Regions from separate parts of the Acidaminococcus sp. HCP3S3_G9_1 genome, predicted to be linked through region 2. Evidence: predicted binding sites of a transcription regulator. Region 2 holds the regulator's gene; the other holds the start of a gene.
What was found. The regulator HrcA, encoded in region 2, represses chaperone genes, less so after heat shock. The targets are predictions, from matches to a motif close to TGTTAGCACTCNNNTNANNNGAGTGCTAACA.
Positions count from the first base shown of each region.

Region 1: a site for HrcA is predicted at 2,428-2,458, ahead of ACTQY1_RS08115 (Hsp20/alpha crystallin family protein). Genes of this name have one in related genera too.

Region 1 covers NZ_JBQKCH010000011.1:71,289-78,784, reverse strand. Annotated here, with positions in the region: gene ACTQY1_RS08130 (energy-coupling factor ABC transporter ATP-binding protein) at 1-515, opposite strand, end outside; gene ACTQY1_RS08125 (tryptophan transporter) at 508-1,077, opposite strand; gene ACTQY1_RS08120 (TetR/AcrR family transcriptional regulator) at 1,163-1,540, opposite strand; gene ACTQY1_RS08115 (Hsp20/alpha crystallin family protein) at 1,823-2,266, opposite strand; gene ACTQY1_RS08110 (C39 family peptidase) at 2,530-3,342, opposite strand; gene ACTQY1_RS08105 (TetR/AcrR family transcriptional regulator) at 3,441-4,139, opposite strand; gene ACTQY1_RS08100 (S-layer homology domain-containing protein) at 4,250-5,518, opposite strand; gene ACTQY1_RS08095 (hypothetical protein) at 5,853-6,197, shown strand; gene fumC (class II fumarate hydratase) at 6,235-7,496, opposite strand, start outside.
Region 2 covers NZ_JBQKCH010000005.1:43,056-50,551, reverse strand. Annotated here, with positions in the region: gene dnaK (molecular chaperone DnaK) at 1-1,351, opposite strand, end outside; gene grpE (nucleotide exchange factor GrpE) at 1,404-2,021, opposite strand; gene hrcA (heat-inducible transcriptional repressor HrcA) at 2,032-3,072, opposite strand; gene hemW (radical SAM family heme chaperone HemW) at 3,182-4,315, opposite strand; gene ACTQY1_RS04770 (nicotinate phosphoribosyltransferase) at 4,336-5,796, opposite strand; gene ACTQY1_RS04765 (anion permease) at 5,872-7,284, opposite strand; gene ACTQY1_RS04760 (flavodoxin family protein) at 7,409-7,496, opposite strand, start outside.

The DNA.
Region 1 (7,496 bases), on a different contig from region 2:
ACCGGTTCATCCAGGATCAGCACTTCCGGACGGCAGGCCAGCACGGATGCCAGGAGCAGCCGCTGCCGCTGGCCTCCGGACAGTTCGTCCAGCTGGTAGTTTTCCCGGCCGGGAAGCCCTACATCCTCCAGGGCCTGGCTCACCCGGGCATCCACCTCTTCCGGGGAGAACCCGTGGTTCAGCAGGCCGAAGGCGATTTCTTCCCCGGCAGTCAGGGACACCATCTGGCTTTCGTAGTCGTCCATCATGATCCCCACCCGCATGGCGATTTCGGAGATCTTCCGGCCCTTCAGGTCTTCTCCCAGCACTTCCACCCTGCCGTGGTACCGGCCCCCGTAATAATGGGGGACGATGCCGGTCATGGCCTTGCACAGGGTGGTCTTGCCGGCGCCGCTGGGCCCGGCAATGGCGGTGAAGCTGCCTTTCTGGATGTCCAGGTTGATGTCTTTCAGCACCAGGTCACTGTTCAGATAGGCAAAATAAAAATCAGAAATCCGGATGGCTGTTTCACACATGGTGTTTCCCCTCCGTAGCAAAGAAAATCTTCCGTACCGGGCCGTAGAGCACCTGGGTGACCACACCGTTCAGGACCCCTACGGTGAGCACCACCGGCAGCATGGCATGAGTCCACACGGCAAGGGGCAGCCCCAGCACCAGTTTCAAGATGTAGGTGAACACACTGCCGCTGACGGAAGTGGCCAGGAACCCTACAATAAAAGGCTTCACCTTCAGCTGTTCCAAGTGGGCCAGGGCGAAGGCCTTCACCAGGATACAGGCGGTAAGGGCCCCGCACAGTTCACTGGCAATGTTCCCCAGCGGGAAGGCGGATTTGGACGAAGGGATCAGGGTGAGCCCGGCCACAAAGCCGATGCCCAAAGCCCGGGTGGGCCCTGGCTTCGTCAGACAGATGGTAATGGAATACATGGCGATGGTCCAGTTGGGGGTGACCCCGCCCACGTTGGGGCTGATGGTATGGAGGATGACCCCAATGGCCAGCAGCAGGGCCGTCATGGCCACCCAGCGATGGGTATCACGGGCTGCTTCCACCGTAATCAGTTCCGGAATCGGTTTTTCCATGCTGCGATGCTCCTTTGCTACAATACAGTATAGAATATAGTTTATGGGGACGGGGGGAGGATGTCAAGGAAAAAGGGGCTGTTGCCTAAGCAACAACCCCTTCAACGGTCTCACAGCTCTTCAAACAGCTGCTGCCCGATTTCCAGCATTTTCTCTTTTTGGGTTTCCAGTTCCACCAGGAGTAGTTCGATCTTTTCTCCGGCACCCCGAAAATCTCCAGGGCCTGGGTCAGGATCAGCCGTTTCAGCTGCTCCGAAAGAGCCGCCAGGATTTCGTCCTTGGTTTTGTACCAGCGGCGGATCTCCAGCCCTCCCACTCCAGATTCCTCACTGATCCGGCTGAGAGTCATCCGCTGGTAGCCTACATCCAGCAGCAGTCTGGCTGCACTTTTCAGGACCCGTTCCCGGCCGGTCAGGTCCTGTGGAGTAACGTCTGCCAACGGTTGTTTTCGATTTCTGCCCATAAATCCTGTGACTCCATTCTTCCTGCAATATTTTGCGGTATGATTTTAGTGTATCACGGGGCAAAAACTTCATCAATCAATAGCGAAAAAATTCATTGTTTTCATTTTTCTGCCACAAGTATCCCTCGAAAATCCTGTAACTTCTTGCACTTGAGCCATGACTAAACAGTCTGTTTCCGACTATACAGTCATACATTTGTTGCACAAAAAAAGGACTGCCGCTCAAGCAGCAGTCCTTTTTCTCTATGGAGCTCCGACTTTCCACGGAGTCTCCCGCCCTCGTTATCCTTCGATGGCGATATATTTCTTGTTGTCCACCTTCTGGGGTTCCTTTTTGGGGATGCTCAGTTCCAGGATACCGTTTTCGTACTTGGCCTTCACATCAGCCTCGGTGACCCCTTCGCCTACATAGAAGCTCCGGGCGCACTGGCCAAAGGTCCGTTCACGGCGGATATACTGGCCTTTCTTGTCTTTTTCATCCTTGTCCACACCCTTGCTGGCACTGATGGTCAGATATCCGTTTTCCAGCTGTGCATGGATTTCATCCTTCTTGAACCCCGGCAGGTCAATGTCCAGTTCATAGTGGTCGCCCACATCCCGCACATCGGTCTTCATCATATTTCTGGAGTGTTTCCCGTACAGAGGATTTCTGGCCGTAAACACATCATCAAAGTCATTCATGAGATCATCGAACACATTGTCATTGAAAACGCTAGGCAGTAACATAAGCCATTCCTCCATTCAATCTTGGCCTTGAAGGTCAGCTTTTGGAACTACCGAAAGGCTGGATTCCTGCGGCCCCTCAGGGGCCCGTCCTACGTTCCAGGTTCTCTTGGGAACCCTTCTCTGTGGTCTTTCCTTCGTTCTGGTATTATAATAGCACAGGTTGTTAGCACTGTCAAGCGTTGAGTGCTAAAAAGTCAAAGTTTTTTTGACTTTTTAGAGGAGAGGAATGGGGCTGTTGCATGTGCAGCAGCCCCTCTAAAAAATCACAGCTTCACCCGGGCCGGAGAGGCGATCAGGAACAGATTGTGGTTCCCTCCCTCTTTTTCCGGGAACTGGCCGTACATGTCGAAGGTGGAGAAGAACCGGGCGGCCGGGTAGATGCCGTAGCCGTCCTGGTTATGGTCCGTGGTGTCGTAGGGATCCGCCACGATCAGCACATCGTCCTGGGTGTCGGCGGTGCCCATGTCATCATAGCCGATGATTACCTGCCAGTGGCCGCCCCAGTCGATCCATCCTGCCAGGATAGGCTTTCCGGCCTTCAGGGTGGCCTTGATGTCTTCCGGTCCGAAGGTCTTCCCGGCCTTTGCATAGTCTTCCGTGGTCACCAAGTCGAACCCTCCCACCTTCTGGAACATGTCCTTCATCTGTTCCAGGGTGGTGCCCGGATATCCGTCCGGGAAGCCAGGGACATTCACGTCCTTCAGGGGATGGCGCAGATCCGCCAGCTTCTGTTCCGTCCAGTCCTTCTGCCGGTCATACCACCGGAGCACCATCAGGGCTGCCGCCGGTCCGCAGGACCATTCACTGGACTGCTGGATGGTCTTGAAAGCCGGCAGCAGCACCAGGGACCCTTTGGAATGCATATGGTAGAAGTCCGGGTGAGTGTAATAAATGGTCTTTTTGTGATCCAGCTTCCGCTCTATGGAAGCAGCCCCCTGGTCCTGGGTGATTTTCGCCGGTTCCTGGAATTTCATGTCATCACTGAAGTTCCGGTTGGCCGCCAGCACCGGCAGGGAGAAGCCGGCGGCCAGCAGGCCGGCCAGCACAGCAGAAGTCAGTTTTGGGAAAAGTTTCATATCCATCCGTTCCTTTCACGGCCCGGCCCTTTTTCCGGAAAGGGCCCTCGGGCATCCGTATTTCTTCTCCCTATTATAAAAGATTTCCGCCGGAATGCCTATAAGCTCCCCAGGATTTTCCCGCTGATTTCCTCCAGCAGGGGCCGCTGCTCCTCCAGCCGGTCCAGCATTTTCTGGATGGTCCCGGAAGAAATCCCGAAGATCCGTAGGGAATGGGTCAGGAAGGTCCGGCGGATCCGGTCCCAGTGGTAGGGCTTCCGGAACCCGTGGGCCATCACATAGCCTCCCAGTCCGGAACACACCAGCAGCATCTTTTCGTAGCTGAACTGACTGGACATCCGGACGGAAAACAGTCTGGTCACATACCGGTAATGGCGGGCCACCACTCGTTCGAGCAGATGGGGGATACAGTAGGCAGTCTTCCAGAAACTCCACAGCATGGTGTTGGTGTCCAGTACCTCCATTTCCATCCCCAGCAGCATCACATACCGGTACAGGGCCATTTCCTCCCGGGTCCAGGATTCGGGGAAAGCCTCATCTGGCAGGAAGGTGTGGCAGATATAATCCCGGGTCCGTTCCATCAGCTGGGCAGCCAGGTCATCCAACAGTTCTTCCTTGGTCCGGTACCAGAGACTGATCTGCCGCTGGGGAATCCCCAGGGATTCCGCCAGTTTGGGCAGGGTGGTCCGCACATATCCCAGTTCCAGGAACATCTCCTTGGCCCGGTGGCGGATCTTCCGGTGCAGGGCCTCATCCTTTTCTTCCAGCAGTTTTTCTTCCTTTTTCCGTCTTCCCATCAGAACATCCTCCTTTGCCGCAGCTTCTGTTTCCATTATACCAAATCCCTTCCGGCTAAAAAAACAAGAGGACTGCCGCCAGTATGCAGTCCTCTCGTGTTGGTTGCTGATTAGAAGGTTACGACCATCTGAGACCACAGGGTCCGTGCATGTTCGTCGCTGTCCTTGCCTTTCAGGTCGAAGTATTCCACCTGGGCCACCATGTTCTTGGCCAAGGTTACGTTGCCGCCGAAGTGCCAGCCCTTGAACCCTTCTTCCGGGAACACATCATACCGGCCGTTCATGGTATGAGCAATGGTAGTGGTGGCCGCCTGATCATAGTATTTGGTGAACAGGCCCCAGCTGCCGGGTTTGGAAGCGGTGGCGCCGCCGTATTGCAGCCAGGCAACGACCCCGTCGTCATCTTTACCCATGTCATCCAGGTGATCATTGTCCCCGTTCAGGTACATGGCCCCGAAGTTGAACTTGCCTGCGGTGTAGTCGGCACCGACCGTCCAGATGGAGTCATCATCTTTGCCCATGCCCATGGCGGTTACATCGTCTGCCCGGACGTAGTTGGCTGCCATGTTCAGGTTGCCCCAACGGCCGCCTACTTCCGCCCTCCAGTATTTGTCGGCCACGGAATCGTTGTTGGAATCGCTCCAGCTGTATTCGCTCTTGTTGGCCATTTTGCCCCAGACCCCGGTGATGTAGGCCTGGCCAATCTTCACATCGGCTTTGATGGCATCCACACGGCTATCGTAGATGTTCCCGTCAGCGATGAAGTCCTGGAACCGGCCGCCGGTCAGGTTTACCACCCCGATGTTCCCGGTCAGGTAAGCTCTCTGGAATTCCGTGTCATCGTCACCGGATTCGTTCTGGCCGATGAAGTGCTGGTTGTTTTCCAGCATGGATACGTAATGCCAGTTGTCGTTGACTTCGCCGGTGAGGAACAGACGGGTACGGAGCCGGGCGTCGTCGTTGTCACGGCCGGCTTTGGCAGCCTGCCATTTGTTTACGGCACCGCCGGAGCTGTGATCATAGCTCAGCCGGACGTTCCCGGTGATCTTCACATTGTCGGCGTTCTTTTCCAGTTTGGCCACCCGGACACCCAGGTTGTCCAGTTCATCAGCGAATTCGCTGACCAGCTTGTCATCGGCACCGATGGCTCCTTTGGCCAGAGCTTTGGCTACAATCTGTGCCATTTCATACCGGGTCATGGTTTTGTCACCTTTGAAGGTGCCATCAGGATATCCGTCCACCACACCGGCAGCAGCCAGTTTTGCTACAGCTCCATAAGCCCAGTGGCCTGCAGGCAGATCAGAGAACGGGTTGGCGGCAAATGCCGTGGCGCTGATGCCCATAGCCATAGCCAGAGCACACACTAAGTTTTTTTTCATGATAAAAATCCTCCTTCTGGTAATTTCCTGTCCGGAAGGGGTTCGCCTGCTTCCCGGGTTCTGTGCGAGTGGCCTTGTTTCCTCTACAGGTGCCGGCAATCCTGCGCTTCTCTTCGTTCCAGGATCTGTGGTAGTTTTCCACGTCTTCACTATACCAGAGGAAACTTTCTCCCGTCCCGGAAAACGCCTTGTGTTCCCAAAGCCTTCTTTTTTACAAGTGTATATTTCACGAACTTTTCATTTTTATCACAATATCGATGGAAAAGAGACGCTTGCAGTTTTGGAGAAAAGAGGGTATGATGTAATTAATCTTATTACAGGAAGGATGATTCCCATGGCAAATCATGAAGAACTGGTTGCTGAAGTAAAGAATCTGGCCGCAGCCCCCAGCGTGTACAGCGGTCTGAAAGATCTGGCGGAACAATGGCTGGCCGCTGAGGGCACCGCCGCCCAGGCCAACCTGACGGCCCTGCTCCGGGCTGCCCTGAAGGAAGATGTAAACACCATTGACCAGGTGCTGCCCTTCTTCGCTTCTGACGAGGCCAAAAAGGCCTTCGGAGCCGAAACCGCTGCCCAGCTGCTGGCCCAGGGCCAGAAAGTAAAGGCAGAAGGAGGCAAGTACTGCTTCTGCCCCGCCTGCACCGCCGGAGCGAAGATTCTGGAGATGTTGGGGGAATAAAAAAAAAGGAGCTGTTGCATGTGCAACAGCTCCTTTTTTATACCATCTTCTCCGGATGGAACACTTTGTCGAATTCTTTTTCTTCCATGAAGCCCAGCTTCAGGACGGCTTCTTTTAGGGAAATGTCGTCCTTGAAGGCCAGTTTGGCCACCTGGGCACATTTGTCGTAGCCGATATAGGGGCTCAGGGCCGTTACCAGCATCAGGGAATTGTGCAGGTTGTGGGCCATTTTTTCCTTGTTGGCCTTAATGCCCACCACACAGTTCTTCCGGAAGGATTCCATTACATCTCCCAGGAGCCGTACGGACTGAAGGAAGTTGTAGATGGTCACCGGCAGGAACACGTTCAGCTGGAAGTTCCCCTGGGAAGCGGCAAAGCCGATGGCCGCATCGTTGCCCATCACCTGCACCGCCACCATGGTCACCGCTTCACACTGGGTGGGGTTCACCTTCCCGGGCATAATGGAAGAACCCGGTTCGTTGGCGGGGATGGTGATCTCTCCCAGTCCGTCCCGGGGGCCGGAAGCCAGCCAGCGCACATCGTTGGCCATTTTCATCAGGTTGGCGGCCAGGGCCTTCAGGGCCCCATGGGCAAAGACCATATCATCCAGGCTGGTGAGAGCATGGAATTTGTTGGGGGCTGTCACAAAGGGGAACCCGGTGTTCTTGGCAATGAAGCCCGCCACCTTTTTGTCAAAGCCTTTGGGGGCATTGAGGCCGGTACCTACGGCCGTGCCCCCCAGGGCCAGTTCCAGCAGCCCTTTTTCCGCGGCTTTGATTTCCTGCCGGTTCCGTTCCAGCATGGTCCGCCAGCCGGAGATTTCTTGGGAGAAAGCCACAGGCACTGCATCCTGGAGATGGGTCCGGCCGGTGGTCACAATGCCTTTGTTTTCTTTTTCCAGCTTTTTGAAAGCAGCCACCAGCTCATCCAGGGCCGGCAGCAGGTGTTTTTCCAGTTCCCAGACGGCAGCAATGTGCATGGCGGTGGGGAAGGTGTCGTTGGAGCTCTGGGACATGTTCACATGGTCGTTGGGATGGAGCAGGGCTTCCCCGGCCAGTTCATTGCCCCGGTGGGCGATCACTTCGTTGACGTTCATGTTGCTCTGGGTGCCGCTGCCGGTCTGCCATACCGCCAGCGGGAAGTTTTCGTCCAGTTTGCCCTTGAGGATCTCATCGCAGACCTTCCCGATGGTCTGGCAGCGTTTCTTGTCCAGTTTGTCCAGAGCCCCATTGGCCTGGGCCGCGCTTTTCTTCAGATAGGCAAAGGCCCGGATCACTTCCAGGGGCATTTTTTCCGTAC
Region 2 (7,496 bases):
CATCGATATCGAAGGCCACTTCGATCTGAGGCACTCCCCGGGGAGCTGCCGGAATGCCGGACAGTTCAAAACGGCCCAGGGTTTTGTTGTCCGCAGCCATTTCCCGTTCGCCCTGGAGTACGTGGATATCCACAGAGGGCTGGTTGTCGGTAGCCGTGGAGAAGATCTGTTTCTTGGAAGTAGGAATGGTGGTGTTCCGGTCAATGATCTTGGTCATTACGCCGCCCATGGTTTCGATACCCAGGGACAGAGGCGTTACATCCAGCAGCAGGACGTCTTTCACATCCCCAGCCAGTACACCGGCCTGGATGGCAGCACCCATGGCCACACATTCATCCGGGTTCACCCCGTGAGCCGGTTCCTGGCCCATGGTCCGTTTAATGGCTTCCTGCACCGCAGGGATACGGGAAGAACCGCCTACCAGCAGGACCTTGTTGATGTCTTTCGGGGTCATGTTGGCATCGCTGAGGGCCTTGTTGACGCACACGAGGGTCCGGTCAACCAGGTCGCTGGTCATTTCATCGAATTTGGCCCGGGTCAGATCCAGGTCCATATGCACAGGGCCGTTGGGGCCTGCGGAAATGAACGGCAGGTTGATGTTGGTGGTCAGCATGTTGGACAGTTCGATCTTGGCTTTTTCAGCAGCTTCACGGATCCGCTGCATGGCCATCTTGTCCCCGGTCAGGTCGATGCCGTTCTGTTTCTTGAATTCATCGCACATCCAGTCCATGATCCGTTTATCGAAGTCATCGCCGCCCAGATGGGTATCCCCGTTGGTGGATTTCACTTCGAACACCCCGTCGCCCAGTTCCAGGATGGACACATCGAAGGTGCCGCCGCCCAGGTCGTAAACCAGGATGGTGTGGTCGTCGGATTTATCGATGCCGTAAGCCAGAGCTGCAGCCGTGGGTTCGTTGATGATCCGTTTTACATCCAGCCCGGCGATCCGGCCTGCATCCTTGGTGGCCTGACGCTGGCTGTCGTTGAAGTAAGCCGGTACGGTGATGACGGCTTCGGTGACTTTTTCACCCAGATACCGTTCTGCATCGCCCTTCATCTTTTCCAGGATCATGGCGGAAATCTGTTCCGGAGTATAATCCTTGCCGTCAATGGTCACCGTGTATTTGGTGCCCATGTGCCGTTTGATGGAGCTGATGGTCCGTTCCGGGTTGGATACAGCCTGGCGTTTGGCCAGCTGGCCTACCAGTCTTTCCCCGTTTTTCGTAAAGCCAACCACGGAAGGAGTCAGCCGGCCGCCTTCCTGGGTGGTAATAACCGTAGGTTCGCCGCCTTCCATGACAGCGACTACGGAGTTGGTGGTCCCTAAGTCAATACCAATAATCTTAGACATAATGAATTCCTCCTGTACACTCTGGAATTATCAATCGTTCAAAACGTTGTTTTCAATCGTTGCGGACAACCCGTACCTTGGAATGACGGATTACGTCGTCACCGATCTTGTAGCCCTTTTCCAGGACCAGGTCGATGCTTTCATCCGGCAGATCCGGGTTGCTGCCCTGCATCACGGCTTCATGGATCTGAGGATCGAAAGGCTTGCCTTCCGCCGGGATTTCTTCGATGTGCAGGGTCTGGAGTGCCTTTTCAAACTGCTTGTGGATCATTTCCATGCCTTTTTGGATGGCCGCTCCGTCTTTGCTGGTTTCCAGACTGGCTTCCGCCCGTTCGAAATTGTCCAGCACCTTCAAAAATTCCCGGGCCACCTGTCCGGTTACATACCGGCCCAGACGTTCCCGTTCTTCGTTGTTCCGTTTCCGGAAGTTGTCAAAATCTGCCTGGAGCCGCAGGAGCCGGTTCTGCAGGTCAGCGATCTGCTGTTCCTGCTGGGCGATCTTTTCGTCCCTGGGATCGGGTTCTGCTGCTTTTTCGTCTTTGGTGTCAGCCTGGGCTGCTTCCGCTGCCTTGGCCTGTTCTGCGGTTTCTTCCGCCGCAGTCTGGGCCTGGGCCGCTTCCGCACCCTCTGCCTTCACGGTTTCCGGGTTCTTCTGCTGGTCCTTTTCCATTGGTCCTCCCCTACTTTTCATCCATTTTATTCATGACCACCCGCAGGTAGTTGTGAAGGTAATCCATGACGGAAATCACCTTCCGGTATTCCATACGGGTCGGTCCCAGGACCGCCAGGGTCCCCACCACCTGTCCGTTGAGACGGTAGGTGGCCTGGATCATGCTGCAGTCCTGGATGCCGGAAAATTTGTTCTCGCTGCCGATGGTCACCTTGAGACCGGAGTCCTTGTCGGCCATCAGCATGTCTTTCAGCATCTGCTCTTCCTCCAGCACGCTCAGCAGCTCCCGGATCCGTTCCGGATCCTTGAATTCCGGCTGGCTGAGCAGCTGTTTGGTGCCGCCCAGGTACATCTTGTTCTCCGACTGGCCGCTCCGCATCTGTCTGACCACCTGGATCAGAGAAGCATACAGGGCTTTGTCCCCAGCCAGGGCATCCCGGACGTCTTTCAGGATCTGGTCTGTGATATCGTTCAGCTTCATCCCATGGAGCTTGTTGGTGACTCTCTGGGCCAGGGTGTCCATTTCCAGGCGGCTCATGCCCGCCGGGATCTGGATCACACTGTTGTCCATCCGCCCGTCGTTGGCCACGATGCACAGGATGGCCTGGTGCTCGTTCAGGGGCAGGAAGCGGAGATAGGAAAATACGCTTTCACTGTCCTTGTTGGCCAGCACCACGGACACGTTCTTGCTCATCCGTGACAGGATCTTGGCGGTGGACTGGAAGATATCGTCGATGCTGTGGACCCGTTCCCGGAACCAGCTGTTGATCAGCGCCACATCATTGGGCGCCAGGGCATCGGGTTTGGCAATGGAATCCACATAGTACCGATAGGCAGCCGCCGACGGGACACGGCCCGCCGAAGTATGGGGCTGCTCCAGATAACCCAGCAGTTCCAGGTCGGACATTTCGTTCCGGATGGTTGCCGGGCTGATCCCCAGATTGTACTTCCTGGCGATGCTGCGAGATCCTACAGGCTCCGCCGTTTCGATATAGTCTTCAATGATCAGTTGAAGAATTTTTTTCTTGCGGTCACTCAGCACTGTAATCATCTCTCTTCTGGATTGTTAGCACTCTAATAATTGGAGTGCTAACATCTAAGTGTAAAGATACACCTCTTTAGTCAAATTGTCAATACTTTCCCTAAAAATATTTGCCTTTTTACAAAAATTCTTCAAAGGCCAGATTTCCGTACCGCATCCCCTGTTCCGTAAGGCGGATACGGTCCCCTTCCCGGGTGATCCAGCCCCGGTTCTGGCAATGGGCGAACCCTTCTTTATATATATGGAAGAAATCTTCTCCCGTCCGCAGTCGGAATTCTTCCAGGGACAGTCCCTTGGCGGTGCGCAGGTTCATGAACACCAGCTCTTCCCGCCGTTCCGTGGGAGTCAGTTCTTCCTGTTCCGGGACTTCTCCCCGGAGATAGACCATCAGATTCCGGGGATTGGTCTCCCGTTTCTTTCCGTCGAACCCGCAGGCAGCAGGACCGAAGGCCAGATAGGGATCGTAGTGCCAGTACACCTGGTTGTGCCGGGATTCCTGGCCGGGCCGGGCAAAATTGGAGATTTCGTACCTTTGGTACCCGGCTTTGGGCAGTTCTTCCATGAGCAGGTCGTACATGGCGCCGGTTTCCTCTTCCGAAGGCAGGGCCAGCTGCCCTTCCCGGATCTGTTTGGCCAGAAGGGTCCCCTCTTCCACCGTAAGACCGTAGACGGACACATGGTCCACCCCGGTTTGCAGCAGCCGTTCCAGGGAATCCCGGACAGATTCCACTGTCTGGCCAGGGTAACCGTAGATCAAATCGCCGCTGATCCGCCGGAACCCGGCCTGCCGGGCCAGGGCAATGGCTTCTTCCGCCTGCTCCGCCGTATGGATCCGTCCCATGGACGCCAGTTCAGACTGCTGGAAGGACTGGATTCCCAGGCTCAGCCGGTCGAACCCCAAAAACCGGTAAAACCGGAGCCGTTCCAGGTCCACCGTCCCCGGATTGGCCTCCAGGGTGGCTTCCGCCGGCTGCTGCCAGAAGCCCCGTTCCTTCAGGGCGGAAACAATGGCGGCCAGATTATCCAGAGGCAGCACACTGGGGGTGCCCCCGCCGAAATACACCGTAGCCCTGGGCGAAACCGGCAAAGCCGGCGTACAGGCGGAGATTTCCTCCACCAGACGCCGGACGCAGTCGTTCATGATATGGTCGTTGTAAATCTGATACGAAGCAAAATCACAGTAGGCACATTTATGGACGCAAAAAGGGATGTGCACATAAACCGCCTGGTACGATTCCCAGGGATGGGACATGGTGTTCTCCTTTGACCGTCTTATTTCCCCTTCTTCACATCTTCCAGCAGGGCCATCTTCATGGCGTAGTACCGGGGGCTCATGTCCAGGAAATGCATATGGGGGTTGCTGAAACGCTGTTCTTCGGGCCAGATTTCGTGGTCCAGCTGCTTCCGCACGTACCGGCGGATTTCTTCCAGGGACGGGGACGGGTGGAGGCGCTTGCCTTTTTCCAGCACCAGTTCCTGGAGTTCCCGGAAGGTACAGTCTTTGAAGCTCATCTTCTTCCAGGGCCGCTGGGTATCCACAAAGGGGAATTCGGCTCTTTCCCGGGGATCTTCGTCATGGAGGGTCAGGAGATCCGCAATGGCATGGCCGGTTTTGTCATACACTCTCCAGGCCCGTTTCCGGCCCGGGTTGGTGATCTTTTCAAAGGTTTCGGAGATCTTGATCTTGGGGATGATGGCTTTGTCCTTGTGTACAGCCACCAGCTTGTACACGGCCCCGAAGACCGGGTCGCTCTTGGCGGTGATCAGCCGTTCCCCCACCCCGAAGGAATCCACGCAGCCGCCCTGTTCCAGGATGGAGCTGATGGTGTATTCATCCAGGGAGTTGCTCATGACGATGATGGCATCGGTGAGCCCGGCATCGTCCAGCATCTTCCGGGCCTTTTTGGACAGGTAGGCCAGGTCCCCGGAGTCGATCCGGATCCCTTTCAGCCGTTTGCCCATGGGTTCCAGTACTTCCTTGGCCACCCGGATGGCGTTGGGCACCCCGGAATCCAGTACATCGTAGGTATCCACCAGCAGGATGGCGTTGTCCGGGTAGATTTCCGCGAACCGCTTGAAAGCGGTGTATTCGTCGTCATAGTACATGACCCAGCTGTGGGCCATGGTGCCGCTTACCGGGATGTTGAACATCTGGCCGGCCAGGACGGTGGCCGTGCTGTCAGCTCCGCCGATATAGGCGGCCCGGGCCCCGTATACGGCGGCGTCCATGTTGTGGGCCCGGCGGGCGCCAAAGTCGGACACCCCCCGGCCCTGGGCGGCTTTCACGATCCGCTGGGCCTTGGTGGCGATCAGGGACTGGTGGTTGATCTCGCACAGGATAGCGGTTTCCACCAGCTGGGCATCCACCAGAGGAGCGTACACCGTCAGCAGGGGTTCATCAGGATAAATCACACTGCCTTCGGGCATGGCATATACATTTCCCCGGAACTGGTAGGTTTCCAGCCACTGGAGGAAGGGTTCGCTGAATACATGGAGGCTTCGGAGATAGGAAATGTCTTCGGTGGAAAAGTGCATGTTTTCCAGGTAATCCAGCACCTGTTCCAGACCGGCAAAAATGGCGAAACCGCCTCCGTCCGGATTGTTCCGATAAAATACATCAAAGGACACGTAGTCGTCCCTGTCCCGTTTCTTGTCTTCAAAATACCCGTTGGCCATGGTCATTTCATAGAGGTCAAACATCATGGACAGATTTCTTGCATCAAATTGTTTCATGGGTCTCCGCCTTTCCAGGTACAGTATTTGTTACCCATTGTACCACAGTTTGGCCGTTTTCGGAAAATTAAATTTTTACCACATTCCCAGGACCTTCCCCCACAGACAGCCGATGCCGCCCCAGATCAGGATGGACAGCAGGCTCAGGACGAAGCCGATCTGCCACCACCGGTTCTGGGTCACATATCCGGCGCCAAAAAAGATGGGAGCCGGGCCGGAGCCGTAATGGGTGAGACATCCGAACAGGCTGCTGAACCAGGCCAGCACATAGGCGGCCATGGTGGACGGTGCCCCGGCGCTGGCCATGACGCTGAGGAAGGCGGCGTACATGGCGCTTACATGGGCGGTGCTGCTGGCGAACAGGTAATGGGAATAAAAGTACACCACTGCCAGGATGGCCATGGCCACCAGTCCGTTGTCCCCGGCCACCAGGGCGCTCATTTCTTTGCTGAACCAGGGGATCATCCCTTTGGTGTTCAAAAATCCGGCCATCATCACCAGGATGGCGAACCAGACCAGAGTATCCCAGGCGGCTTTTTCACTTTTGATGTCATCCCAGGTAAGCACGTTGGCTAACAGCAGCAGGCACAGGCCAAAAAGGGCGGTGAGAGTTTCACTGAGACCGATGTACCGGCCCCCGGCCCAGAGACCGATGAGCAGAAGAAAGATCACGGCCATGGCTTTTTCTTCCCGTTTCAGGGGACCCATGGCATCCAGCTTCTGCCGGGCCAGAGCCGGAGCCTCCGGAGTCTCCTTCAGTTCCGGCGGGTTCATTTTATAGATCACCAGCGGGAACAGCACCAGGGAAATCACTGCCGGCACACAGGAAGCCGCCAGCCAGCCGCCCCAGGTCATGTTCACCCCCAACAGATCGCTGGCGAAACTGACGGCCATGGGGTTGGCGGCCATGGAGGTAAGGAACACGGCGGAAATCACCACGTCGCACTGGAACACCACCGGCACCAGGAAATTCCCCAGTTTGTTCTGGGTCCCTTCTTTGGGGTCGGAACCAAAGGTCACGTTCAGGGACTGGACAATGGGAGCCAGGATGCCTCCGGCCCGGGCGGTGTTGCTGGGCATGGCCGGGGCAATCACCAGGTCGCTGGCCACCAGGGAATAGGCCAGGAACAGGGGCTTTTTGCCGAACCGTTCCACAAACAGATAGGCAATCCGTTCCCCCAGCCCGGTCTTTACGATGCCCCGGGAAATAAAGAAGGCCACTACCACCAGCCAGATGGTAGGGATGCTGAATCCACTGAGAGCTTCTTTCAGGGTAAGGGCCCGGGTGAGACAAAGGCTCACCATGCCCAAAAGAGCCATGACGCCCATGGGCAGAGGTTTCAGGATCAGCCCCACAATGGTGGCGGCAAAGACGCCGAACACATGCCAGCCGGCCGGGGCCAGGTCTCCCGGAGGAGGCACCAGGAAGGACAGGGCGCCCAGGAACCCGCAGAAAATCAGTTGTTGCCATTTTTTGAACAGGGTCACATTGTCAGCCTTCTTTCTTGGATAGGGGCCGTTGCCAGATAGACAAAAAGAAGCCGTTCCGCAACAGCCGGTTACAGCTTCTTATTGTACATCATTTAAATTGTTTTAAAAAGAGGGAAACTCTCTACCCGGCAATCCGCCGGGCCATCTCCTTCACTCTTTGCTCCAGCCCCTGGTTCTGCAGGATGCTCCCCGGGTCATTGGCGGTTTCC